One region of the Pseudomonas sp. P106(2024) genome, then DNA from elsewhere that is predicted to be linked to it. Evidence: riboswitches for the same ligand, from Rfam matches in the RefSeq annotation. Region 1 holds a riboswitch; each other region holds the start of a gene.

Region 1 (3,892 bases):
CTGGTCGCACGGCAGGTGGCGGGTGTGCTCACCGATGCTGGCACAGGCCGCCCGCGCGTCCAGGCCGCGACGGCCCAAGGCCTGGGCCGTGACCCAGACACCGGCCCGACCTTGCGCCAGACGCCCCAGCTCATCGCGCAGCCAGTCAAGGTAGGCGCTGTCCGAGGTGGGTTCCAGGTCCACTACCAGCAAGCGCTCAACACCCTGGTCAAGGGCCTCGCGGATAACCACCCACAGCCCATCGAAGCCCTCCAGGGTATCTACGATATCCCGGCCCGCCTCGCGGCCACGCAGGTCGCGGACCTCGGCGCCAAAGGTTTCGGCCGCAGAGCCAACGCCCAGGCCAGGGCCGACGAACAACACGCGCTGGTAGTCCATGCTCACGCCCCTCAGAAGGTGTAGGTGTACCGCAGTTCGCTGGTGAACGGCCGTCCGAGATTGTCGACGTTACTCGCCCGGCTGGTGACATAGTCGCGGTCGAACAGGTTCTCCACCAGCAGGCTCAACCGGTGCTGGCGGGCACCGTCCAGGTAGCGGTAGGCATCGACGTCGACCACCGAGTAATGGCCGTACTCGACGCCCTTGGAGCTGACCACATCGCGAATGTAGCGAATGGCCCCTCCGGCACCCCACATGCGGTCCACCGATTCGTAGCCGAGCCGCGAGCGGGCGAAAAAACTCGGCACGTCGTTGATCGTCGCCCCGGTGCGCGACTCGGTGAGGTTACGGGTCATGTCTGCCTGCAGGCTCCATTGGTCGTCGAGCTGGATACGTGCATCGGCCTCGAAACCCCGCATCTGCACCTGGCCCTGGCCGTTCACCCACTGGCTGCCGTCCAGGGTGATCAGGTCGGTGATCTTGCGCCGGAACACGGTGACGCTGGCGCTGAATTCGCGCGCCAGCAGCAGGCCGTGGTAGTCCAGGCCAAGCTCGGCGTTGCGGCTCTTCTCGGGCTTGAGGTCGCGGTTGCCGATCTCGTCGCCGGGCTCGTTGACGAACAGCTGCTCGGCGTTGGGCAGCTTGTAGGCGCTGCCGTACTGGCCACGCAGTTGCCAGTTGTCGTTCAGGTCGTACAGCGAGGCAAGCATGCCGACGGTGGCGCTGTCGCCGCCGCTCATGGCCTCGTGGCGCACGCCAAGGCTCGGGTGCCAGTCCGGCAAGGCCTCGATCCTGGGCCGCAGCTGGGCATACAGCGCATTGGCCTGGGCCTTGTTGTCGTCGATCACCAGCACATCGTCCTGGCCCTTGAACCACTGGTTGTCGGAACCGAACACCAGCACATGGCCGCCGTCGAGTTCGGCCTTGCCCTCGGCCTGCACGCCCCAGTCGGTGAAACCCCAGTAGTCGTTGTGGTTGACCACGTTACGGCTGCCATCGTCACGGTTGTTGATGCGGGTGTAGCGGGTGTCCCAATCGTTGACGTGGCCCTTGATGAAGTAGCTCAGGCGCTCGTTGAGGCGCTGCTCGAAGGTCGCCGTGGCGATCTGCTGCACGCGGTCGTTGGTGGTCTTGTAGTTGTTCACTGGCCGGGCGAAATCAAGGTTGGCGTCGGTGTACTGGTAGAACAGTTCCAGCCGCGCATCGTCGCCGAAGGCCTGGACCGCCTTGCCGCCGAAGGTGGTCACCTCGTAACCGCGTTTCTTGTCGCTGACGTTGCCGCTGTAGTCGCGGTTGCGAAACGGCTGGTAGCCATCAGAGACGTTGTGGCTGACATAGGCCAGCAGGCCCAGGTCGCCGAAGCCGTTACTGAAGATCCGCTCGACGCGGGCGTCCTTGCTGCTGCCGGCGAAGCTGTCCAGGCCCAGGTTGACCTCACCCGAAGCCTCGCGGCTCTGCGGGCTGCGGGTGACGATATTGATCACCCCGGCCACCGCCTGGGTACCGAATAACAGGCTCTGGCCGCCCTTGAGCACCTCGATGCGCTCCACCGCGTTGGCCGGCAGGGTGTCCAGGTACAGGCCGCCGTACAGGCGGTTGTTCAAGCGCACGCCGTCGAGCAGGATCAGGGTGTCGTCGTTACGCCCGCCGAGCAGCGAATAGGTGCCGTAGTCGAACGGGCCGTTCTTCGGCGCGACGTAGAAGCCGGGGATGAACATCTGCATCACCCGGGTGATGTCGGCGCCGGGGCCGGCGCGCTCGATCTGCTCACGGCTGACGATCTCGACCTTGCTGCCGTACTGGGCCATGGCGGCGACGTTGGTCGACTCCACCGACGGCGCGACGACGATCTGCTGGTCGAGGACCAGGGGCGTGTTTTCGGCCAGTGCCAGGGGGCTGGCCAGGCATCCCAGAAGCAGGGTCCGGGCCTTGGGGGATAAACGTCGGGAGTGAATCACAGCAATCATGCTCTTCTCGAAAGTGACTTTCGCAGAAGCACGCAGGAGCACGGATCGCGCACACGCCAATACCGGCCCATGCCCGCCCACCGCAGGAGTTTGCCTACCACATTCCAGGCCGGTCTCCGGGCTCGCAAGACTAGACGCCTTCACCTTCCCATGGCGCATTGGCCACAGTGGTCTGTCGAAGGCATCACTTGCATACCGTTGCGGGGGCAGCACCGGACTCGTACCGGTTTCCCGTTTAACCCCATGCGCGGCGGCATGGGACACCTGAAATCGGTCGGCATCTGAACACCTGGGGCCCAGAGGCGTCAAGCCAGGCAGGCGTATCGTTTCGAATGCTTTTTATCGCAGGAACACTCTAGGCAGATGTGTCAAAAGTTGTAGAATCCGCACGCCCAACCCATTCCCTTCGAGCTTTGCCGATGAAGCTGGCCCGCCACACACGATCGCAAGTCGCCTGGGTGCTGTATTTCAGCATCTTGTTCGGCTCGTTGCTGTGCGCCATGGGCCATGGACAGATGGCAGGCTTGCGCCTGGCCGGCCTGGATGACGCCGCCTGGTGCGCGGCCGACAGCAGCGGCGTGTTCAAGGGCGACCAGGACATCACCGACCCGGTGCTGCCTGCCGGCGGCGACTGCGTGATCGCCAGCCTGTTCAGCGCCACCCTGCTGGCGGTGTTCTTCGGCCTGCTGGCCTTGCTCGCCGGGGAGTCGAGCAAACCCTTACCCAGACAACCCGCGCCGCCCCTGCCCAAGCAGCGCTGGCCCCTGGTCAATCCGCGCGCCTCCCCCGCTTCGCTTCTCGCGTTCTGACATCGCCACGCCCAAGTACTACTGCCTGATCGGCAGCGGGCGTGCGCCCACCGATTTCAGCCAGGAAGCCTTGCATGTTCCGCATGACCACTTTGGCGCTGCTCGTAGGCAGCGCAACCTGCGCCTGGGCGCAGGATGACACCCTGACCCTGCCCGCCAGCAACGTCACGGCCACCGCCGACCAACCCAAAGAAGCCACCACGCTCGATCTTGACCGCCCCATCGAAAGCGGCTCGCGGCTGAACCTCAGCGCCCGCGAAAACCCCGCCTCAGTCAGCGTTGCCGACCGCAAGACCATGGAGCGCATCGGCGCGCGCAACTTCCAGGACGCCGCCAACGCCCTGCCCGGGGTCAACGCCTCGGCACCGCCCGGCTGGGGCGGCTACGTGTCTTACCGTGGTTTCAACGGCGCCCAGATCAGCCAGTTGTTCAACGGCATCAACCTGCAGTACGGCGCCACGGCGCGCCCGGTTGGCGCGTGGATCTACGACCGCGTCGAACTGCTCGGCGGCCCCTCGTCGTTCCTCAACGGCAGTGGCGCGGTCGGCGGCAGCCTGAACATGATCACCAAACTGGCCAACCGCGATGAGGACAGTTTCGAAGGCCGCGTCAGCTACGGCCGCTACGACACCCTGGAAACCTCGGTCGGCTTCAACAAGGCGCTCAACAGCGGCGACGGCCCGCGCCACTACGCGCGGCTCGACTACAGCCGCACCAGTACCAATGGCTACATCGACC
Region 2 (3,892 bases), on a different contig from region 1:
AATCGGTCAAGGCCAAGGCTTCCGCCTCTTCCGTATTCACCGAGGAAGAGCTGGCCAGCGAAGACGACCTGGACGCCTTCTCCAGCAACGGCAAGCCATACCAGCTGCCTGTGCTGGCCGACAGCATTCTCGAACGCGGCATGGCCCTGATCGGCACCCGCTACCGCTTCGGCGGCACCTCCGAGAAGTCCGGCTTCGACTGCAGCGGTTTCATCGGCTACCTGTTCCGCGAAGAGGCGGGCATGAACCTGCCGCGCTCGACCCGCGAGATGATCAACGTCGACGCGCCCAAGGTCGCCCGTAACAAGCTCAAGCCCGGCGACCTGCTGTTCTTCAGCACCAACGGCCGTGGCCGCGTGAGCCATGCCGGCATCTACCTGGGTGACAACCAGTTCATCCACTCCAGCAGCCGCCGCAGCGGTGGTGTGCGTATCGACAGCCTGGGCGATCGCTATTGGAGCAAGACCTTCATCGAGGCCAAACGCGCGCTCGCCATGGCGCCGACCACGATCTCGCGCAATTGATTTGATATCAAAATGCTGTAACCTCGCACGGCGGCGTAGCTGAAAAGCTCGCCGCCGTGCGCATTTACAGAAAGCGTCTAATCTAAATTCTCAACTCTTTTTACCTTCGGCCGTGGCCGTCGGATTTTCGACAGGACGTTCGCATCATGGCGATGTTGGCGCGCTTCGCATTCTTTTCCCTGGTGGCCCTGCTTGCGGCCTGCTCCAGCCGTGCACCTGCGCCGGCGCCCACGCCCAAACAGCCGATGGTGTTCAATCAGGCGCCTTCGTCACCTGCGGCTGACGATGTATTGTTTCGCGCCATCGGCCTGGTGGGCACACCGTATCGCTGGGGTGGCAATACACCGGATGCCGGGTTCGATTGCAGCGGCCTGATCGGCTATGTCTACCGTGATGCGGCGGGTATCAGTCTGCCACGCTCGACCCGCGAGATGATCGTCATGCGCGCGCCAAATGTGGATATCAATTCGCTGCAGTCGGGTGATCTGGTGTTCTTTGCCACCAGCGGCGGGTCGCAGGTCAGCCATGCCGGCATCTACGTCGGTGAGGGGCGCTTCGTGCATGCACCGTCGACGGGCGGCACCGTGCGCCTGGACTACCTGTCCAACAGCTACTGGGCCAAGGCCTACCTCCAGGCCAAACGGGTGCTGCCGCCGGGGCATCTGGCGCAGAATCCCTGATACCTACCGGCGCGGGCAGGGTATGAACTTGGTCCAGTATTGCCTGGCTGGCATCAAGCCTGTTTGAGCAGAAGCGCCACTCCGGGATAGTACTGCCCCAGTTCGTTGTGCAGCTTGCGGTAGGCATACGGGAAGTACCAGGCAAGCGCACAGGCCGTGTGCTTCTGCAGATCGTCCACCAGGTCCTGCAGTTCCTCGGGGCTGGCATGCTGGCCGGCCTTCCAAGGTGTGACGAACAGTGCCCCGGCCTTGAGTTGGCTGCCATAGGCGATCGGCTTGGCCAGGGCGGCGGTTTCCTGCAGGGCCGCTGTCAGGTCGAGGCGAGCGATGCGCGGCCAGCGCTGGCCGGCGTGCAGGTACAGCGACTCCTCGGCGCTGCTGATCGACAGGTCGCAGCGCCCGTCGCGCTCGCCCTCGTCGCGCTGTTTCTTGCTCATGTGCCGTTCCAGCGCCACCAACTCACCCTGCCAGGCGGCAGCGGCGAGCAGGCCGACGTTGCTGGCTGTGCCGTGCCAGTAGGGCGCCTCGTTGTCGCCCTGCAACTGGTTGAAGCGGTCGATGCAGTCGACCCAGCGCTCGAGGGCCGGGCGCAGGAACTCCAGGCGCGGGTTGTTGATCATCAGGCCTTGCATGCTGCGCTCTCCTTGTCATTGTGATCCGGGTCGGCCGAGTGATGGCTATGTGATATCGCTGCTCTGAGTGTGGCACAAGCTGTTGAATCGGCCATTGATCCAGGCCAGATCGGCCCTCGCTCGATTGACGCTCCCGGTGCAACCCTCTAACCTTCGCGGCGTGCTTCAGGTGCCCCGCGAGCTGCGGTTCGGCAGGGTGAAACTGGGAAGCCGGTGGGCGCCAGTAGGCGCGAGTCCGGCGCTGCCCCCGCAACGGTAGATGAGTCGACGGCTACGCAAGGCCACTGGATGTCCATGTCCGGGAAGGCGCGTAGCCAGGGCCTGCGCCCGCTCATGAGCCCGGAGACCGGCCTGTCACTGCCAAACGGCATCACGGAGGGTGATGCGCGGTGCGATGTGGCCCTCGCCATGCCTCCTGCGCGCTCCTCGTCTGCCTGCCTTTTACCTGTCGCCGCCGCTGCGACAGCCTGCGGAGACCCCTGATGAGCGAATCCATCGAACGCGACGAACGTCACCTGGCGCGCATGCAGCGCAAGAAGGCGATCATCGACGAGCGCATCGCCAATTCCCCCAATGAATGCGGCCTGCTGCTGGTGCTGACCGGCAACGGCAAGGGCAAGAGCAGCTCGGCCTTCGGCATGCTTGCCCGCGCCCTTGGCCATGGCATGCAGTGCGGCGTGGTGCAGTTCATCAAAGGCCGCAACAGCACCGGCGAGGAGCTGTTTTTCCGCCGATTTCCCGAGCAGGTGCGTTATCACGTGATGGGCGAGGGTTTTACCTGGGAAACCCAAGACCGCCAGCGCGACACCGCCGCTGCCGAGGCCGCCTGGGCGGTGTCGCGGCAGTTGCTGCAGGACCCCTCTATCCAGTTCGTCGTGCTCGATGAGCTGAACATCGCCCTCAAGCACGGCTACCTGGACCTCGACCAGGTGCTATCGGATATCCAGGCGCGTCCGCCGATGCAGCATGTGATCGTCACGGGGCGCGCTGCCAAGCCGGAGATGATCGAACTGGCTGACACCGTCACCGAGATGGGCATGCTCAAGCACGCCTTCCAGGCCGGTATCCGCGCGCAGAAGGGCGTCGAACTGTGAGTGAGTCGCGCCAGTGTCCCGCCGTGCTGATCGCGGCCCCGGCCTCGGGCCAGGGCAAGACCACGGTCACTGCCGCCCTGGCCCGCCTGCACCGCAACCTCGGGCGCACGGTGCGGGTGTTCAAGTGCGGGCCTGACTTTCTCGACCCGATGATCCTCGAGCGCGCCAGCGGTGCCCCGGTCTACCAGCTCGACCTGTGGATGATCGGCGCCGAGGAGAGTCGCCGCCTGTTGTGGGAAGCGGCGGGCGAGGCCGACCTGATCCTGATCGAGGGCGTGATGGGCCTGTTCGACGGCACGCCGTCGAGCGCCGACCTGGCGCGCCACTTCGGCGTGCCGGTGTTGGCGGTGATCGACGGCACGGCCATGGCCCAGACCTTTGGTGCCTTGGCTCTAGGCCTGGCGCGCTACCAGCCCGACCTGCCGTTCGCCGGGGTGCTGGCCAACCGGGTCGGCAGCCTGCGTCATGCGCAACTGCTCGAAGGCAGCCTGACCGAAGGCCTGCGCTGGTACGGCGGGTTGTCCCGCGAGCGCGGCATCGAACTGCCCAGCCGTCACCTTGGCCTGGTCCAGGCCAGCGAGTTGAACGACCTGGATGCACGCCTGGATGCCGCCGCCGAAGCCCTGGGCGCCAGTTGCGATGCCGCGCTGCCGCCACCGGTCCGTTTTGCCGAGCCTGAGCCTGTGAATGTGACTGCGTCGCTGGCCGGAGCGCGCATCGGTGTGGCCCGCGATGAGGCCTTCGCCTTCACCTATGGCGCCAATCTTGACCTGCTGCGTGGCCTCGGTGCGCACCTGGAATTCTTCTCGCCGGTGCATGACCGCGAGCTACCCGTGGTGGACAGTCTCTACCTGCCCGGCGGCTACCCCGAACTGCATCACCAGGCGCTGGCCGCCAACGCGCCGATGCTGGAAGCGATCCGCGCCCATCATGCCGCCGGCAAGCCGTTGCTGGCCGAGTGC
Region 3 (3,892 bases), 210 kb from region 1:
CACTTCGCGGCCGCCCAGGCGCAGGCCCAGCCCCTCGCAGACAAGCGGGGCGTTGGCGAGGGCGGTCATCACGGTCATGGACGCCCCCGGCGGCTGACCAGGATCAGCGCGAACACTGGCGCGCCGATCAAGGCGGTGACCACGCCCACCGGGATCACCTGGCCGGCGATCAGGGTCCGCGAGAGGATGTCGGCAACAATCAGGAACAACGCACCGCCCAGCGCGCTGGCCGGCAGTAGGCGGCTGTGCCCGGGGCCGAGCAGAAGGCGCAGGGCGTGGGGGATGACCAGGCCGACGAAGCCGATGGCACCGACGATCGAGACCATCACCGCAGTCACCAGCGCCGTGCAACTGATCAGCAACAATTGCGTGCGCCGCACCGGCACGCCCAGCGAGGCCGCCGAATCGGCACCGAAGGTGAAGGCGTCCAGTGCCCGGCGGTGCCACAGGCACACCGCCAGCCCGAGCACGGCCACCGGCAGCGCTAGCCAGACCGACGGCCAGCGCACGCCGCTGAGGTTGCCCAGCAGCCAGAACAGGATGCCCCGGGCCTGTTCGGCGGTGGCCGACTTGGTGATCAGAAAGGCCGTCAGCGCGTTGAACAGTTGCGAGCCGGCGATGCCGGCGAGGATCACCTGCGCATTGTCGTGTCGGCTGCCGCTGGCCCGCGACAGCACCAGTACCAGGGCGAACGCGGCCAGCGCACCGATGAAGGCACCGGCCGACAGCGACAGCACCGCGCCGCCCAGGCCGAACAGCCCCACCGCCACGGCACCGGTCGAGGCGCCTGCCGACAGGCCCAGCAGGTACGGCTCGGCCAGCGGGTTGCGCAGCAGCGCCTGGAGGATCACCCCGCAGGTCGCCAGCCCCGCGCCACAGGCGGCGGCCACCAGGGTGCGCGGGAGGCGGTAGTTCCAGACGATGCCGGCGTCGATGGGGTCGAGCGCATGGCCGGCCTGCCACAGCTGGTTGGCCAGTACCTGCCAGACCACCTCGGCGCTGATCCGCGTCTCGCCGATGGCGATCCCGGCGAGCATGGCCAGGCACAGAGCGAACAGCGCGAAGGCACTGATGGGCAGCAAACGGTTCATGGTTGTGGCGCTTTACCACTGGCAAAGGCGCTGGACAGCACCTCCAGGCCACGGAACAGGCGGATGCCGGCCTGCATGGCGTCGGCGTCGAGGACGATGATCCGGCCTTGCTTGACCGCGTCCATGTTGCGGGTCACCGGGTCGCTGCGCAGGAACTCGAGCTTTGTCTGGTAGTCGTCGGCGGGGTAGCGGCGGCGGTCCATGCGCGCGACGATCAGCCAGGTGGGGTTGGCCCTGGCCAGGGTCTCCCAGCCTACCGCCGGCCATTCTTCGCGGGACTCGACCACGTTGCGCACGCCGAGGGTCTGCAGCATGAAGTCGGCCACGCCCTGGCGACCAGCGACGTAAGGGTCGACCTTGAGGTCGGCGCTGGAGAACCAGAACAGCGCGCTGGTGTGACTCAGGTCCTGGCCGGCCAGGCGTTGCCGGGCCTGGTCCAGCTGGCCCTTGAGCTCGGCATTGAGGTGTTCGCCGCGATCCTGCACGTCGAAGATCTCGGCCAGCTGACTGACGCTCCTGTAGATGGTGTCGATCCTGAACGGCTGCAGGCGGGTACCGTCGGCGCCCACTAGGTTGTCCTTGCCTTCGCAGTCCGAGGGCAGCAGGTAGGTGGGAATGCCCAGCTCCGCGAACTGTTCGCGGGTGCCGACCGCGCCTTGGGCGCCGACCATCCATTCGAACTGCGCGGTCACCAGCTGCGGGCGCTTGCCGACCACCGCCTCGAAGCCCGGCTCGTTGTCAGCCAGGCGCTCGACCTTGTCGTTCTGCGCCTTGAACTCGGGCAGCACGTTGTTGAACCACAGCGAGGTGCCCGCCAGCCGCTCGCCCAGGCCCAGGGCATAGAGCAACTCGGTGCCGGCCTGGCCGATGGTCACCACGCGCTGCGGGGCCTGGGCGAAGGTCTGCGGCAAACCGCAGTTGTCGATGGTCAACGGGTAGCGGGTGGCGTCGGCGTGGGCCAGGCCCGCCAGTGACAGGCCGGCGAGCAGGGTGGCGAGGCGGTACGGCATGGTGGGGCGATCTCCTGTCGGGTGGTGCACGGAATGGCCCACGGACAGGCATCGCCAAGCGTCGCGCGGCAAGCACGCGGCCAGGGGCGGATGACCATCCCGGACACCCCGCCGGTTGGTGAATGCGTGCCGGCAGGTCTCCTGACTGGTGCGTCCTGGCCGGCGCCGGCCTTCCCGGGTCGGCAGACCCAGTGGCATCGATGGCGCAGGCTCGGCACCTACAGTTGCGGGGGCAGTTCCCTTTGGCCCGCCCTCGGCGCGCCCGGGATTCCCTTTTGATTCCGTGTGGAAACCGGCGGGCGGCATGGTAGACCATCGGGCCACCGGGTGAAAACGCTTTTACAGGTACTTGAGCCAGGCGATGTCGCGCCGCCGCGCCTTGAGCCGGGCGAAGCCGCGCACCGGCAGGTACAGGGCGATCGCCAGCAGCACCGCGACCAGCCACACCGCGCCGATGCCGTCGAAGCCGAAATGGCTGCCCTGGTTCAGGCCGAACAGCCCCACGCAGGCCACATACAGCAGCTTGAGCACATATAGGTGCAGCAGGTAGAAGAACATCGGCGCGGCGCCGAACACTGCCAGCGGGCCGATCCAACGGGCGTCTCCCGCACGCTCGAAAGTGCGCAGCAGCAACAGGCCAGCGCCCAGGGTCAAGGCCAGGAACAGCAGCGACGGCGGGTATTTGGTGATGTTGAAGAAGCTCATCAACGTCTGCCCGCCGTTGGCGTAGAAGGTCCACGGCGCCTCGCCGTAGCCATTGAGCAGGCGCAACACGACAAAGCCGAGCAGCAGCATCATGCCGCCCAGCAGCAAGCGCTGCTGGCGCTCGCCGGCATCGCTGCCGCGGCCGAACCAGGGGCCGAGCCCGTAGCCCAGGGCGATCACGCCGATCCATGGCAGCACCGGGTAGGAGGTACGCAGGCGCAAGCCGTCGGGCAGCTCCAGCCAGCTGCGCTCGTGCAGGATCGCCCAGGGTACATGCAGCGCCGAGTGCGGCGCGAAGTGCAGGCCATCGAGCAGGTTGTGGCCGGCGACGATCAGCGCGCCGAGGGCCAGCAGCAGCGGGCGTGGCAGCCACACCAGCAGCGACAGGGCGATCATGCTCAGGCCGATGGCCCAGATCACCTGCAGGTAGATCACGCTCGGCGGCAACTGGAAGGTCCAGGCGAAGTTGACCAGGCTGAGCTCCAGCAGCACCAGGAACAGGCCGCGCTTGAACAGGAACGTCGCTGCATCGCCCCGGCCTTGGTGCTTTTCGCCGTAAAGCCAGGCCGACAGCCCGGTGAGCAGCACGAACACCGGCGCGCACAGGTGCGCCAGGGTGCGGCTGATGAAGAGGCTGGGGTCGGTCGCGTCGATGGTCATCGGGTCGCTGACCTGACAGTGCAGGAAGAAGGTTTCGCGCACGTGGTCCAGCAGCATGAACAGGATCACCAGGCCGCGCAGGGCGTCGATGCTGTGCAGGCGTTGGCTGGGGAGGGCGGTCGGGAGGCTGGTCATCGAGGAGGGTCGCTGGCAGAGGTATCATTCAAATGAAATGTTATTTTATTTCATTTGTTTGTACCTTGATACAGCCATGCGCTGGCACTCCACTTGAATCAGCCCTGAATCAGTGGTCCCAGCCGCTCGGCCAGGGCCTGGACCGTCGCGCTCACCTTGGGCAGATGCCCACGGTTGCGACGCCAGGCCAGGTTGATCGGCAACCCCTCCATCGCGTACTCCGGCAGTACTTGCTGCAACGTCCCGGTGTCGAGCTGGCGCTGCACCAGCCAGGTCGGCAGTTGGGCAATG

Evidence for each region. Region 1 has a riboswitch for cobalamin ahead of AC25M7_RS03915 (TonB-dependent receptor plug domain-containing protein). Riboswitches for the same ligand answer to the same signal wherever they lie in the genome.
Region 2: it holds a riboswitch for cobalamin, as region 1 does, so the genes downstream of both, cobO (cob(I)yrinic acid a,c-diamide adenosyltransferase) here and AC25M7_RS03915 (TonB-dependent receptor plug domain-containing protein) in region 1, are expected to answer to the same signal.
Region 3: it holds a riboswitch for cobalamin, as region 1 does, so the genes downstream of both, AC25M7_RS04965 (ABC transporter substrate-binding protein) here and AC25M7_RS03915 (TonB-dependent receptor plug domain-containing protein) in region 1, are expected to answer to the same signal.

Annotation. Positions count from the first base shown of each region.
Region 1 covers NZ_JBLIYU010000002.1:85,159-89,050, forward strand. Annotated here, with positions in the region: gene AC25M7_RS03910 ((2Fe-2S) ferredoxin domain-containing protein) at 1-378, opposite strand, end outside; gene AC25M7_RS03915 (TonB-dependent receptor plug domain-containing protein) at 390-2,345, opposite strand; cobalamin riboswitch at 2,436-2,628, opposite strand; gene AC25M7_RS03920 (DUF2946 family protein) at 2,765-3,154, shown strand; gene AC25M7_RS03925 (TonB-dependent receptor) at 3,229-3,892, shown strand, end outside.
Region 2 covers NZ_JBLIYU010000003.1:54,659-58,550, forward strand. Annotated here, with positions in the region: gene AC25M7_RS06385 (C40 family peptidase) at 1-524, shown strand, start outside; gene AC25M7_RS06390 (C40 family peptidase) at 671-1,204, shown strand; gene AC25M7_RS06395 (hypothetical protein) at 1,258-1,836, opposite strand; cobalamin riboswitch at 1,987-2,205, shown strand; gene cobO (cob(I)yrinic acid a,c-diamide adenosyltransferase) at 2,319-2,930, shown strand; gene AC25M7_RS06405 (cobyrinic acid a,c-diamide synthase CobB) at 2,927-3,892, shown strand, end outside.
Region 3 covers NZ_JBLIYU010000002.1:298,002-301,893, reverse strand. Annotated here, with positions in the region: gene AC25M7_RS04975 (ABC transporter ATP-binding protein) at 1-78, opposite strand, end outside; gene AC25M7_RS04970 (FecCD family ABC transporter permease) at 75-1,091, opposite strand; gene AC25M7_RS04965 (ABC transporter substrate-binding protein) at 1,088-2,101, opposite strand; cobalamin riboswitch at 2,216-2,413, opposite strand; gene AC25M7_RS04960 (acetyltransferase domain-containing protein) at 2,441-3,601, opposite strand; gene AC25M7_RS04955 (LysR family transcriptional regulator) at 3,700-3,892, opposite strand, start outside.